One region of the Ramlibacter sp. 2FC genome, then DNA from elsewhere that is predicted to be linked to it. Evidence: riboswitches for the same ligand, from Rfam matches in the RefSeq annotation. Region 1 holds a riboswitch; the other holds the start of a gene.
What was found. A riboswitch is a leader RNA that binds a small molecule or an ion and turns the genes downstream of it on or off. The one in region 1 is predicted to bind S-adenosylhomocysteine.
Positions count from the first base shown of each region.

Region 2: linked by a shared signal. The riboswitch ahead of metH (methionine synthase) and the one ahead of ahcY (adenosylhomocysteinase) in region 1 are both predicted to bind S-adenosylhomocysteine.

Region 1 is NZ_SCMM01000030.1:31,238-38,811, forward strand. Features, by position in the region: gene FFS10_RS13960 (EAL domain-containing protein) at 1-3,622, opposite strand, end outside; S-adenosyl-L-homocysteine riboswitch at 3,837-3,907, shown strand; gene ahcY (adenosylhomocysteinase) at 3,968-5,401, shown strand; gene FFS10_RS13970 (TlyA family RNA methyltransferase) at 5,413-6,201, shown strand; gene metF (methylenetetrahydrofolate reductase [NAD(P)H]) at 6,179-7,006, shown strand; gene FFS10_RS13980 (septal ring lytic transglycosylase RlpA family protein) at 7,009-7,574, shown strand, end outside.
Region 2 is NZ_SCMM01000016.1:68,984-76,557, reverse strand. Features, by position in the region: gene FFS10_RS09310 (ATP-binding protein) at 1-67, shown strand, start outside; gene FFS10_RS09305 (VOC family protein) at 84-494, opposite strand; gene FFS10_RS09300 (RecQ family ATP-dependent DNA helicase) at 566-2,506, opposite strand; gene FFS10_RS09295 (homocysteine S-methyltransferase family protein) at 2,642-3,688, shown strand; gene FFS10_RS09290 (LysR family transcriptional regulator) at 3,670-4,614, opposite strand; gene FFS10_RS09285 (PACE efflux transporter) at 4,748-5,179, shown strand; S-adenosyl-L-homocysteine riboswitch at 5,225-5,305, shown strand; gene metH (methionine synthase) at 5,353-7,574, shown strand, end outside.

The DNA of each region.
Region 1 (7,574 bases):
GGACGCGCTCGGAGTTCTGCATCAGCGTGCTCTCGGTGATCTCCAGCTCCAGGCGTTCGGGGGCCAGGCCGTGCAGTTCCAGCGCGGCGCGCACGCTGGCGACCAGGTTGTCGCGCTGGAACTGCACGGCCGAGATGTTGACGCCGACGACCAGGCCCCGCAAGCCCTGCGCGGCCAAGGCGGCGGCGTGCACGCAGGCCGTGTCCAGCACCCACAGGCCCAGCGCGACGATGTGGCCGCTGTCCTCGGCGATCGGGATGAAGTCCGCCGGCGAGATCAGGCCGCGCTCGGGATGCCGCCAGCGCAGCAGGGCCTCCATGCCGACGACGCGACCGCTGGCGCCTTCGATCTGGGGCTGGTAGTACAGCTCGAAGTCGCGGCGGTTCATGGCCTTCTGCAGCTCGTTGCGCAGGCTCAGGCGCTCGCTGACCTTGTGGTTGAGGTCGCTGGAGTACCACTGGTAGTTGTTTCGCCCCTCCTGCTTGGCCTTGAACATGGCCAGGTCGGCCTGCTGGACCAGGCCCATGGGCTCCTTGACCGTGCCCTCGCCCAGGGCGATGCCTATGCTGGCGGTGGCGTGCAGTTCCACCCCGTCGATCCGGTAGGGCCTGGCGATCGCCTCGATCAGGCGCTCCGCCACGGGCGGCACGTCGTCCGCATCGGCCAGGTCCTGCAGCAGCACGATGAACTCGTCGCCGCCCATGCGCGCCACCGTGTCGCCGGGGCGAACCTGGGCCTGCATGCGGCGCGCCACCTCGACCAGCATCTGGTCGCCGCAGGCATGGCCGAAGGCATCGTTGATCGGCTTGAAGCCATCGAGGTCGACGAACATGACCGCCAGCTGTCGTCCGGACCTGGCGCCCAGCTGGCAGGCCAGGCGCAGCCGGTCCTCGAGCAGGGCACGGTTGGGCAGGCCGGTCAGCAGGTCGTGGCTGGCGTTGTGGCTCAGCTCCTCCTCGTAGCGTCTTTGCTCGCTGATGTCCTGGGCGATGCCGAACATGCCCACGAGCTGCCCGTCGACCATCATCGGCAGCTGGGTGACCTCCAGGGTCAGCTGCGCGTTGCGGCGGTCGCGGATGCGCGCCTCGTAGTGCTGCGGCTGGCCCTCGAGGGCCGCCGCGAAATGGGCGGCCACGCGCTGGCGGTCCTCGGGGACCACCACCGCCGCCCAGGGCTGGCCGGTGACCTCGGCCTCGCTGTAGCCGCTGAGCCGGATGCCGGCGGCGTTCATGCCCAGGAACCGGCCGTCCAGGTCCAGCGAGAACACCGGGTTGGGGTTGAAGGTGTAGAGCGAGCGGAAGCGCTGCTCGCTGGTCTCCAGCCGCCGCTGGTCGTGGTCGCGCTCGATGGCGATGGCCGCCAGGTGGCCGGTGGCGGTCAGCAGCTGCAACTGCTCCTCGCCGGGTTTGTGGGGCTGGCGGTGGTAGATCGCGAAGGTGCCCAGCACCCGGCCGTCCTTGGATATCAGGGGGACGGACCAGCAGGCCCGCAGGCCGTGGCGCTCGGCCAGCTCCCGGTAGTCCTCCCACAAGGGGTCGAGGCGGATGTCTTCCACCACCACCGCTTCGCGGCGGAACACGGCCGTGCCGCAGCTGCCGGCGCGGGGCCCCACGGCCGCGCCATGGATGGCCTGGTTGTAGGCCTCGGGCAGGCTGGGCGCGGCCCCGACCTGCACATGCTGGACCGAGGCGTCCGTCAGCAGCACCGAGCACAGGGCGCCCGGCGCCCGGGCCTCGACCATCAGGCAGACCGCCTTCAGCGTGTCGGCGAGCGGCCGGTTGGTCGAGATCATGCGCAGCACCCGGCTCTGCTCCTCGACGAAGGCCACCTGGTGCGCCAGCTTGGTGACGTCGTGGGCCACCGCGAACAGGGTCTGGTCCTGCGGCGACCAGCTCGCCGACCAGAGCACATGCACGCTGTGTCCGTCCGGGTGCAGGTAGCGGCTGCGGACTTGGCTGGCCGGGTGGCCCGCCATCGCGGCCAGGGCTGCCGCGTGGGCCTGCGGGCGGTCTTCGGCCAGCATGTGGTCGAGGTGGCTGCGGCCGATCAGTTCCTGCGGGCGATAGCCGAACACCGTCTCGCAGGACGGGCTGAGCTGGGTGTAGCGCCCCTGGGCGTCGATCGAGCAGAGCACGTCCTGCGAATGCGCCATGATGCGCTGGTTCAGGGCCTGGGTGCGCGCCTGTTCCTCCAGACTGGCTTCCAGCCGCTCGGAGCGCTCCAGGACCAGCGCGCTGAGGCTCTGGTTGATCATCAGGAACAGCGCGGCGATCAGGCCCGTCAGCATCGCCATGGCGGGCAGGTGGCCGGCCACGAACAGCTTCCTCGGGCTGTCCAGGTGGTAGATCTGCATGCGCCACGGCTGGCCGCCACGCACGCGCAGGTGGCGCTCCACCACCAGGGTGCTCAGGGGCGAGCGCTGCAGGCTGCCGGAGTCGTAGACCAGGCCCTTGTCGCCCTCGACGCGCAGGGCGAAGCCTTCCAGTTCCTTCTCGAGCGGCGCGAACAGGCTCTCGAGGTCCAGGCCGGCGACCAGCAGCCAACCCGGATGGCTGCCCAGCCGCAAGGGCAGGGCGATCAGGGCGCTCGAGGCCTGGCCCAGCGCGTCGAGGCGGGGGCGGGAGGCCTGCTGCACGCTGGCGCGCCAGGCCGCGTCGGCGGCGTGGGCCCGCAGCGCGTCCGCTTCGCCCGGCCCGCGGTCCGCCAGCCAATGGGTCTGCCCTTCGGTGTCGAGCACCGCGATGAAGGCCAGGCTGGGGATGTCGCGCAGGTAGCTGCGCGCTTCCTGTTCCCAGAAGGCGGTGCTGGGCAGTGCGCCCAGCACCTGCCAGCGCTCGGCCATGCGCTGCAGCATCTGCACGCGCCCATCGACGCCTTGCTGCGAACGGGCTTCGACCCGCGACAGCAGCGCTTCGCCGCGCTCGCCTATGAACTGGATCGCCTGGTAGCTCAGCAGGAACCAGGCCAGGCAGGTGGCCAGCACGCCCAGCGCACCCACGGCCACGGTGCGGCGGTCCAGGGGCCGCGCCGGCGATGCCGGCCACTGCGTCAGCGTGGTGCCTATCCAGACCAGCAGCAGGTTGCCGATGCCGAAGGCGGTGGAGGCCTGCTTGGCGCCCAGGCGCAGCATGTCCAGCGCGGGGAACCAGAGCACCAGCTGCGACACCAGGCCCAGCAGCGCCAGGCCCGCGCCCAGCGCCCGGCCCAGCTGGCGCGCGGCGCCGCCCCTCTGGCACAGATGCAGCGCGAGGCACAGCAGCATGCCGGCGACCGCGAGGGTCGGGCGCGGGAGGAGGTCCAGCCAGCCGGGCTTCGGCTCCATCTGGCCGGCCAGCAGGGCGTACAGGGACAGACCGACCAGCAGGCTGGCCGCGAGCGCGAACAGCCGGCGCGCCTGGCGCGCCGCGGCGGCCAGGGCCAGCCCGGCCAGGATGCCGACCATGGCGCTGCCGGCCAGGGGCAGCAGCTCGCTGCCGAAGGGGCGCTGCAGGAACAGCAGCCGGCCAAGCAGCCCTGTGCTGCCGAAAATCAGCAGGGCCAGGGCCAGCATGTGCAGATTGGCCTGGTAGATGACCTGCCGGTCTTTCAGGGCATGGCCTGGCGGCGCCGTGGCTTGCAGCACGATGTTCAACCTCTGTAGTTCTTGTCGTTCCCGGCGGCGTCGATGGCGCGCCTTCCCGGGCGACGCGCGGGCCGCGCCCCGGCCAGAGGCCGCGGGCTTGGGCGGTGGCGCACCGCTGTTTTGGGACCAAGTCTAAGGCCAAAGCCCGGACCGGGCGGCGCGCAACCCGGCCGGCCCGGGGCAGGGCGCCGCCGGGTGTTCGTATAATGCGGGCTTATCCGAGGAGCGTTGCAGCGCCGCACGGCGTGAGGCTCGGAACATCCATCGCAACGACGCTCGCCCACCGTGTCTGTGGGGTGAGTTCCCCCTGATCAGTGGTTTTTCAAGACTCGTTTTGGAGATCCCATGAGCGCCATTCTCAAATCCGTTCCCACGCACGACTGTGCCATCGCCGACCTGTCCCTGGCCGACTGGGGCCGCAAGGAAATCCGCATCGCCGAGACCGAGATGCCGGGCCTGATGGCGATCCGCGAGGAGTTCGCCAAGACCCAGCCGCTCAAGGGCGCGCGCATCACCGGCTCGCTGCACATGACCATCCAGACTGCGGTGCTGATCGAGACCCTGCAGGCCCTGGGCGCGACCGTGCGCTGGGCCTCCTGCAACATCTTCTCGACCCAGGACCACGCCGCCGCCGCGATCGCCGCCTCGGGCACGCCGGTGTTCGCCGTCAAGGGCGAGACCCTGGCCGACTACTGGGACTACACGCACCGCATCTTCGACTTCGGCCCGCAGGGCAGCGAGGGCGAGGGCCCGAACATGATCCTGGACGACGGCGGCGACGCCACGCTGCTGATGCACCTGGGCCAGAAGGCCGAGCAGGACCTGTCCGTGCTGGCCAACCCCGGCAGCGAGGAGGAGCGCATCCTGTTCGCCGCGATCAAGGCCAAGCTGGCGCAGGACCCGAGCTGGTACAGCCGCAAGAGCAAGGACATCATCGGCGTGACCGAGGAGACCACCACCGGTGTGCACCGTCTCAACGAGATGGCGGCCAAGGGCCAGCTGCTGTTCCGCGCCATCAACGTCAACGACTCGGTGACCAAGAGCAAGTTCGACAACCTCTACGGCTGCCGCGAGTCGCTGGTGGACGGCATCAAGCGCGCCACCGACGTGATGATCGCCGGCAAGGTGGCCGTGGTGGCCGGCTACGGCGACGTGGGCAAGGGCTCGGCCCAGGCCCTGCGCGCGCTCTCGGCCCAGGTCTGGGTGACCGAGATCGACCCCATCAACGCCCTGCAGGCGGCGATGGAAGGCTACCGCGTGGTCACCATGGAGTACGCGGCCGACAAGGCCGACATCTTCGTGACCACCACCGGCAACAAGGACGTGATCCGCCACGAGCACATGCTGGCCATGAAGGACCAGGCCATCGTCTGCAACATCGGCCACTTCGACAACGAGATCGACGTCGCCTCCCTCGAACAGTACGCCTGGGACGAGATCAAGCCCCAGGTCGACCACGTGATCTTCCCTTCCGGCCGCCGCATCATCCTGCTGGCCAAGGGCCGCCTGGTCAACCTGGGCTGCGGCACGGGCCACCCGAGCTACGTGATGTCCTCGAGCTTCGCCAACCAGACCATCGCCCAGATCGAGCTGTTCACCAAGCCGGGCGAGTACCAGGCCGGCAAGGTCTACGTGCTGCCCAAGCACCTGGACGAGAAGGTGGCGCGCCTGCAGCTGTCCAAGCTGGGCGCCCAGCTCACGGTGCTGACCGACGCGCAGGCGGCCTACATCGGCGTCGACAAGAACGGTCCGTACAAGCCGGACAGCTACCGCTACTGACGCTGACAGGCGTGCGCGCAGACCAGCTGTTGGTGGAGCGCGGCCTGGCCGCCTCGCGTTCGCAGGCCCAGCGGCTGATCGCCGCAGGCGTGCGCTGGCGCGCGGGCGGGGACTGGAGGCTCGTGGCCAAGAACGGCGAGGAGCTGCCGCCCCAGGCCGAGCTGGCGCTGTTGGATGCGGCCGAGTCGCGTTATGTCTCGCGCGGCGGTCTCAAGCTCGAGGGCGCGCTCGCGGCCAGTGGCGTCGACGTGCGGGGCCTGAGCTGCCTGGACGTTGGCCAGTCCACCGGCGGCTTCACCGACTGCCTGCTGCAGCAGGGCGCGGCCCATGTGACCGGCGTGGACGTGGGCCATGGCCAGCTGCACGAGCGGCTGCGCGGCGACCCGCGCGTGAGCTGCGTCGAGAAGCTGAACGCGCGCGAGCTCAAGGCGGGCGACCTGCCGGGGCCCGCCGCGTTCGATCTGGTGGTGGGCGACCTGTCCTTCATCTCGCTGACCCTGGTGCTGCCCGCACTGGTGCCGCTGATGAAGCCGGGTGGCGCGCTGCTGATGCTGGTCAAGCCGCAGTTCGAGCTGCAGCCGGCGCAGATCGCCAAGGGCGGCATCGTGCGCGACGCGGCGCTGTACGACCAGGTCGAGCAGCGCATCCGGGCGGCCTGTGCCGCGCTGGGCGTGCAGGTGCGGGGCTGGTTCGACAGCCCGGTGCGCGGCGGCGACGGCAACCGTGAGTTTTTTGTTTACGCGCATCGCGCGACCAAGCATGTACAAGGAGGAAGCGATGAGCCTTCCCATCAGTCTTGAATTCTTTCCGCCCAAGACCCCCGAGGGGGCCGAGAAGCTGCGCGCGGCGCGCCAGCAGCTCTACGCGCTCAGGCCCGAGTTCTGCTCGGTGACCTACGGCGCGGGCGGCTCCACGCAGGACGGCACTTTCGGCACCGTGGCCGAGATCCTGGCCGAGGGCGTCCAGGCGGCCAGCCATTTCTCCTGCATAGGCGCGACGCGCGACAGCCTGCGCACTCAGCTGGCACAGCTCAAGGCCATGGGCGTCAAGCGCCTGGTGGCCCTGCGCGGCGACCTGCCCAGCGGCTATGGCGCGGGCGGCGAGTTCCATTACGCCAGCGAGCTGGTGGCCTTCATCCGCGCCGAGACCGGGAGCGACTTCCGCATCGAGGTGGCGGCCTATCCCGAGGTGCACCCGCAGGCCCGCTCGCCCGAGGCCGACCTGCAGGCCTACGCCACCAAGGTACGCGCCGGCGCGGATTCGACGATCACGCAGTACTTCTACAACGCCGACGCCTATTTCCGCTTCGTCGACGACACGCGCAAGCTGGGCCTCACGGTGCCCGTGGTGCCCGGCATCATGCCGATCACGAGCTCCACGCAGCTGATGCGCTTTTCCGACGCCTGCGGCGCCGAGATCCCGCGCTGGATCCGCCTGCGCCTGCAGGCCTTCGGCGACGACACGGCCTCGATCCGGGCCTTCGGCCTCGACGTCGTGACCGGGCTGTGCCAGCAGCTGCGCAGCGCCGGCGTGCCGGGCCTGCATTTCTACACCATGAACCAGAGCGCGGCCACACTCGAGATCTGCCGGGGGTTGGGGCTCTGAGCATGCTGCGCGCTGCACTGTTGGTCGCGCTGGCCTGGGGGCTCAGCGCCTGCACCACGCTGCAGGCGCCGCAGCCCGGCGAGGCACCGCCGTCCGGCGCACCCGCCGCCAGGCCGGCAACGCGAGCCGCGGGCAAGCCTGCTGCGAAGCCCGATGCGCCGGCGGACATGGCGGAGCCTGCGGCGCCCGATGCCGCGGGCAGCGCGGCGCTGCGCCTGGACGACGGGCTGCCGGAGCTCGAGCGCGGCACGGCGTCCTGGTATGGGCTGAAGTTCCACGGCCGGCGCACGGCCAGCGGCGAGCGCTTCGACATGAACGAGTTCACCGCGGCTCACCGGACCCTGCCGTTCGGCACCCTGGTGCGGGTGCGCAGCCTGGTGAACGGGCGCGAGGTCGAGGTGCGCATCAACGACCGAGGCCCGCATGTGGCCGGCCGCATCATCGACTTGAGCCGCGCGGCCGCCGAGGCCCTGGGCATGCTGGGCCTGGGCATGAAGTCGGTGACCCTGTCGGTGGTGGGCCAGGCGCAGGAGCCGCAAGGCCAGGAACTCCAGTCCGCCAGGCCCGC
Region 2 (7,574 bases), on a different contig from region 1:
GCTCGAGGCCGAGCACCGGCTCAAGCCCGAGGTGCGCGAGGCGCGCGCCATGGGCTTCGTGCAGTGAAGACGCGCGCGGCGCTTCAGGCCGGGGTGGCGGGCCCCTTGAGCTCGACCGTATTGCCTTCCGGGTCGCTCATGTAGATCGAGGGGCCCAGGCCCTCGGCGCCGTAGCGCGTCGCGGTGTCACCGGCCGCCACGCCGGCGGCCTCGAGCTGGCGCCGGATCCCGGCTTCGTCGAAGGGGTCCACGCGCAGGCAGAAATGGTCGAGATTGCGCCCCTGGTCGCCGGGCGGGGCGCCGCCGGCACGGCCCAGCGGGCCATCCACGGTCACCAGGTCGATCAGGCTGCGGCCCGCGCGCAGCTGCACCAAGCCCAGGTCCTGGACGCGCCGCTCGACCTGGCAACCCAGCACCGCCACGTAGAAGCGGATCATGGCCTCGAGGTCCACGACCCGAAGCACCAGATGGTCGATCTCGCGGATGTGGATCATGCGGACGGCCCTGCTTGTCGCTTCCTCGATACTAGGCGGGGCCGGTCTCCCCCGCAAGCCGCGGGGCGCGCTCAGACCTCGCCGCCGCACACCTGCAGCACCTGGGCGCCGTATTTCTCGAGCTTGGACGCGCCTATGCCGCTGACCCCTTGCAGGTCGTCCAGCGTTTGCGGGGCCAGCGCCGCGATCGCGGCCAGGGTGGCGTCGTGGAAGATCACGTAGGCCGGCAGGTTGTGCTCGCGCGCGACCTCGGCGCGCCAGGCGCGCAGGGCCTCGAAGCGCGCCTGTGCCTCGGCGCCCAGGGCGGCCGCCACGGCGGCCGGCGCCTTGGGGGCCGACCGGTCGCGCCGCGTGCGGCGCCCGGCCGGCGCCGAGACTGACTCGCGCAGCATCACCGGCACCTCGCCGCGCAGCACGGCGCGCGAGGCCTCGGTCAGCTGCAGGGTGTTGAAGGCCTGCGGGTTGACGGCCAGGGCGCCGGTCGCGATCAGCTGGCGCAGCACGCCGCGCAGCTGGGCCTCGCCGAGCGCGGCCCCCAGGCCGAAGGTGCTCAGGCTCGCGTGGCCGAACTGCGCGACCTTGTCGGTCTGCTTGCCGCGCAGGATGTCGATGATGTGGCCGGCGCCGAAGCTGATGCCGCTTTGCTGCTGCACGCGGTAGACGGTGGACAGCAGCTTGCGCGCGGCCTCGGTGCCGTCCCAGACCTCGGGCGGGTTCAGGCAGTTGTCGCAATTCCCACATGTGGCCCCCACGCTCGGCACTTCGTGTCCTCGCTGCCCCCCGAGGGGGCCGTGTCCGCCTTGGGGCGGCCCGGCGGCGGACGGCTGGCTTCCGTACACTTCCCCGAAGTAACCGAGCAGGCGCACGCGCCGGCAGTCGGTGGCCTCGGCCAGGGCCAGCAGGGCGTCGAGCTTGCCGACCATGACCTGCTTGAAATCCTCGCCGGCCGGGCTCTCGTCGATCATGCGGCGCTGGTTCACCACGTCCTGCAGGCCGTAGGCCATCCAGGCGTCGGCCGGCAGGCCGTCGCGCCCGGCGCGGCCGGTCTCCTGGTAGTAGCCCTCTATGTTCTTGGGCATGTCCACATGGGCGACGAAGCGCACGTCGGGCTTGTCTATGCCCATGCCGAAGGCGATGGTCGCCACCATCACGATGCCGTCCTCGCGCAGGAAGCGGTCCTGGTGGCGCTGGCGCACGGCTGCATGAAGGCCCGCGTGGTAGGGCAGGGCGTTGAGGCCGGCGTCGGCCAGGGTCTGCGCGATGTCCTCGACCTTGCGGCGCGACTGGCAGTAGACCACGCCGGCTTCGCCGGCATGCTCGCCCTCGATGAAGCGCAGCAGCTGGGTGGTCGCGTCCTTCTTCTCGACGATGGTGTAACGGATGTTGGGCCGGTCGAAGCTGCTGACGAACTGCTGCGCGTCCTCGAGTTGCAGGCGCTCGACGATGTCGGCGCGCGTCAGCGCGTCGGCCGTGGCGGTGAGGGCGATGCGCGGCACGCCGGCGTAGCGCTCGTGCAGCACCGTGAGCTGGCGGTACTCGGGGCGGAAATCGTGGCCCCACTGGCTCACGCAATGCGCCTCGTCGATCGCGAACAGGGCCAGCTGGCCGCGCTCGTGCAGGCTGTCGAGCTGGGCCAGGAAGCGCGGCGTGGTCACGCGCTCGGGCGCGGCGTAGAGCAGGGTGATCTCGCCGCGGCGCAGGCGCTGCTCGACCTGGGCCGCCTCTTCGCCGCTGAGCGTGGAGTTGAGGAAGGCCGCTTCCACCCCGGCCTCGTGCAGCGCGCCGACCTGGTCGTGCATCAGCGCGATCAGCGGCGAGACCACGACGCTGACCCCGTGCCCCGCGCGCTGGCGCGCGATCGCCGGGACCTGGTAGCACAGGCTCTTGCCGCCGCCGGTGGGCATCAGCACCAGGGCGTCGCCGCCGGCGCTGACATGGTCGATGATGGCCTGCTGCGGGCCGCGGAAGGCGTCGTAGCCGAAAACCTCGCGCAGGATGGACAGGTGGGTCAAGGCAGAAAAGGGGGCAAGGGGGAAAGGGGGAGAACAGGAAGAGTCGGCCAGCCCGCCATTGTCTCGCGAAATTCTCCCCCCGAAATTGCCCCGCCGGGCGCCGGGTCGGCCGCCTCTTCCTACAATCGGGGCCCTATGAAGCCGCTGACCTACACCCGCGCCCAGGCGCTGCCCGAGATCCTGAAGCACCGCATCGCCATCCTCGACGGCGCCATGGGCACCATGATCCAGCGCTTCAAGCTGAGCGAGGCGCAGTACCGCGGCGAGCGCTTCAAGGACTTCCACAAGGACGTCAAGGGCAACAACGAGCTGCTCTCGCTGACCCGGCCCGACGTGATCCGCGACATCCACGAGGGCTATCTGGCCGCCGGCGCCGACCTGATCGAGACCAACACCTTCGGCGCGACCCGCATCGCCCAGGCCGACTACGACATGGCCGAGCTGGCGCGCGAGATGAACCTGGACTCGGCCCGGCTGGCGCGCGCGGCCTGCGACAAGTTCTCCACGCCCGACAAGCCGCGCTTCGTCGCCGGCGCGCTCGGCCCCACGCCCAAGACCGCCAGCATCAGCCCCGACGTGAACGACCCCGGCGCGCGCAACGTGAGCTTCGAGGAGCTGCGTGCGGCCTACTACGAGCAGACCGAGGCCCTGGTCGAGGGCGGCTCCGACCTGCTGCTGGTCGAGACCATCTTCGACACGTTGAACGCCAAGGCCGCGCTGTTCGCCATCGACGAGTATTTCGAGGCCTCGGGCGAGCGCCTGCCCATCCTGATCAGCGGCACCGTGACCGACGCCTCGGGCCGCATCCTGAGCGGCCAGACCGTCACCGCCTTCTGGCACAGCGTGCGCCACGCCCGGCCTTTGGCGGTGGGCCTGAACTGCGCCCTGGGCGCGGCCCTGATGCGGCCCTACATCCAGGAGCTGCACAAGGCGGCGCCCGACACCTTCATCAGCTGCTACCCCAACGCCGGCCTGCCCAACCCCATGAGCGAGACCGGCTTCGACGAGACGCCCGAGGTCACCAGCCGCCTGCTGCAGGAGTTCGCGGCCGAGGGCCTGGTCAACATCGTTGGCGGCTGCTGCGGCACCACGCCCGACCACATCGGCGCGATCCACCGCGCCGTGGCGCCGCTGGCCACGCGCGCCTTGCAGGCCGGCCCGTTCTACCGCGAAGCCGCCTGAGCGGCCGCGGCGGCCTCGGCCATCAGCGCCACGAAGCGCTGCGCGCCCAGGCCCAGCGGGCGCGCGCGCGACCAGACTACGTCCACCCACAGCGTGAGCGCGTTGCTCAGGTTCTCGAACGACAGCGCCACCAGGGCGCCGGCCTCCATGCGTGCGCGCACCAGGGCGTGCGGCAGCCGGCCCCAGCCCAGGCCGGCCTCGATCAGCGCCAGCGCGGCAATGTGGTTGTCGGTGCGCCAGTGGTGGCGCGCGTAGACGAAGCGCGGGTCGCGCTGCGCCGGGTCGCGGCTGGCGACCACGATCTGGCGTGTGCCGGTCAGGTGCTCCTCGCGCAGCCGGGCGGCCCCGGCCGGCTCGCCGCGTGCCTGGGCCGCCGCGCGCGCGGCCTGCAGCACCGGGTGCTGCGGCGCCATCACCGCTACCAGGGTCTCGCTGCCGACCTCCTGAAAGCCCTCGCTGCCGTCTATGCTGGGCCGCTCGAACACCAGGGCCAGCTGGGCACGGCCGGCGTGCAGCAGGGCCAGGGCGTCGGTCTGGGGCGCGGCCAGCACCTCGACCTGCAGCAGCGGGTACTCGGCGGCCAGGGCGGCCAGCGGGCCGCTCCAGCGCCCGGCCAGCAGCTCGGGCGCGATGGCCAGCGTCAGGCATTGCTCCAGCCCCTGGTGCAGGGCCTGGGCCTGCACGTTGAGTTGCTGCAGCTGGGCCGCGAGCTGGCGTGCCTGGGGCTCGAGCGCGCGCGCCGCGGGCGTGGGACGGGGCTCGCGGCCCTGGCGGTCGAACAGCGCCAGGCCGAGCTCGGCCTCCAGGTGGGCCATGGTCATGCTGACGGCCGAGGGCACGCGGCCCAGGGCGCGCGCCGCGGCCGAGAACGAGCCCTGGTCGAGCACGGCCAGGAACACCTGCACGCTGTCGCTGGAAAAAGCCATGGCGTCCGATCTTTCAGAAAAACTGATATTTATTGACTTTATATGTCAGCGACACGCCGATAAAGTGCCTCCCATGTCGTCCGCGCCGTCTTCGATTTCCGCCGCCGCCCCCTCCGGGCCCCTCTGGTTCAGCCTGCAGGGGCTGCGCCGCCGCCTGCTCTACGTTAGCGTCTTCGAGGGCCTGGCCGTCGCCTGCACCAGCTGGGGCCTGTCGCAGATGTCGGGCCAGGACCTGGCCCATGCCGGGGTCATGGGCCTGGCCTCCTCGGCCATCGCGGTGTTCTGGAACTTCCTGTTCAACGCCTGCTTCGAGCGCTGGGAGGCGCGCCAGGCCCGGCGCGGGCGCAGCCTGGGGCGCCGCATCGCCCACGCGGCGGGTTTCGAGGGCGGCCTGGTGCTGTCCCTGGTGCCGCTGTTCGCCTGGTGGTTCGGCGTCAGCCTGTGGCAGGCCTTGGTGATGGACCTGGGCCTGATCCTGTTCTTCCTGGGCTACACCTTCGTCTTCAACTGGGGCTTCGACCGGCTGTTCGGGCTGCCGGCCTCGGCCTGTCCTGTGGTGACCTGAGCGCCTCGGCCGCGACGCCGAGGCCATTGCCGTAAAATCTGCCCTCCCCCCAAGGAGCGTTGCAGCGGACAGGTGTCAGGTCCGTCAGGCTTGGGGAACCGATCTCCGCAACGACGCTCGCCTGAACCGTGCCTTGCCCAGGTGAGACCATGTCCGATATTTCCGTCCCCCCCATGAAGCTGTCCGGCCTGGAGCCGGTCGCCATCGGCGAAGGCTCGCTGTTCGTCAACATCGGCGAGCGCACCAACGTCACCGGCTCCAAGGCCTTCGCGCGCATGATCCTGAACGGCGAGTTCGAGCAGGCGCTGGCGGTGGCGCGCCAGCAGGTGGAGAACGGCGCCCAGGTGATCGACATCAACATGGACGAGGCCATGCTGGACAGCCAGGCCGCCATGGTGCGCTTCCTGCAGCTCATCGCCTCCGAGCCCGACATCGCGCGCGTGCCCATCATGGTCGACAGCTCCAAGTGGAGCGTGATCGAGGCCGGCCTGCGCTGCATCCAGGGCAAGGGCATCGTCAACTCGATCTCGATGAAGGAAGGCGTGGAGGAGTTCAAGCGCCAGGCCCGGCTGATCAAGCGCTACGGCGCGGCCACCGTGGTGATGGCCTTCGACGAGCAGGGCCAGGCCGACACCTATGCGCGCAAGACCGAGATCTGCGAGCGCGCCTACCGCATCCTGGTCGACGAGGTGGACTTCCCGCCCGAGGACATCATCTTCGACCCCAACATCTTCGCCATCGCCACCGGCATCGAGGAGCACAACAACTACGCGGTGGACTTCATCGAGGCCACGCGCTGGATCAAGCAGCACCTGCCGGGCGCCAAGGTCTCGGGCGGCGTGTCCAACGTGTCGTTCAGCTTCCGCGGCAACGACCCGGTGCGCGAGGCCATCCACACGGTGTTCCTCTACCACGCGATCCAGGCCGGCATGGACATGGGCATCGTCAACGCCGGCATGGTCGGCGTCTACGACGAGGTCGAGCCCCAGCTGCGCGAGCGCGTCGAGGACGTGGTGCTGAACCGCCGCCCCGACGCCGGCGAGCGCCTGGTCGAGATCGCCGAGTCGGCCAAGGGCGCGGCCAAGGACGACAGCAAGAAGCTCGAATGGCGCGCCGGCACGGTGGCGCAGCGCCTCTCGCACGCGCTGGTGCACGGCATCAACGACTTCATCGTCGAGGACACGGAAGAGGCCTACCAGGCCATCCTGGCCCGCGGCGGGCGGCCGCTGCACGTGATCGAAGGCCCGCTGATGGACGGCATGAACATCGTCGGCGACCTGTTCGGCCAGGGCAAGATGTTCCTGCCCCAGGTGGTGAAGTCGGCGCGCGTGATGAAGCAGGCCGTGGCCCACCTGGTGCCCTACATCGAGGAAGAGAAGAAGCAGCAGGAGGCGGCCGGCCTGGACGTCAGGTCCAAGGGCAAGATCGTCATCGCCACGGTCAAGGGCGACGTGCACGACATCGGCAAGAACATCGTCACGGTGGTCCTGCAGTGCAACAACTTCGAGGTCGTCAACATGGGCGTGATGGTGCCCTGCCACGAGATCCTGGCCAAGGCCAAGGTCGAGGGCGCCGACATCGTGGGCCTGTCGGGCCTGATCACGCCCAGCCTCGAGGAGATGCAGTACGTGGCCGGCGAGATGCAGAAGGACGACTACTTCCGCATCAAGAAGATCCCGCTGCTGATCGGCGGCGCCACCACCAGCCGCGTGCACACGGCCGTGAAGATCGCGCCGCACTACGAGGGCCCGGTGGTCTACGTGCCCGACGCCTCGCGCAGCGTCAGCGTGGCCCAGGGCCTGCTGTCGGACCAGGCGCCGCAGTACGTCGCCGATCTCAATGCCGACTACGACAAGGTGCGCCAGCAGCACGCCAACAAGAAGCAGGTGCCGCTGTGGCCGCTGGCGAAGGTGCGCGCCAACAAGACCCCAATCGACTGGTCGGGCTACGAGCCGCCCAAGCCGAAATTCATCGGCCGGCGCGTGTTCAGGAACTTCGACCTGGCCGAGCTCGCCAAGTACGTCGACTGGGGCCCGTTCTTCCAGACCTGGGACCTGGCCGGTCCCTATCCCGCCATCCTGCAGGACGAGGTGGTCGGCGAGCAGGCGCGCAAGGTCTTCGCCGATGCCCAGCAGATGCTGCAGCGCCTGATCGAGGGCCGCTGGCTCACCGCCAATGCGGTGCTGGGCCTGTACCCGGCCAACAGCGTGCGCGACGACGACATCGAGCTCTACACGGACGAATCGCGCAGCCAGGTTGCGCTGACCTGGTACGGGCTGCGCCAGCAGACCGAAAAGCAGGTGATCGACGGCCAGATGCGGCCCAGCCGCTGCCTGGCCGACTTCGTCGCGCCCAAGGGCGTCGCGCCCGACTACGTGGGCCTGTTCGCCGTCAC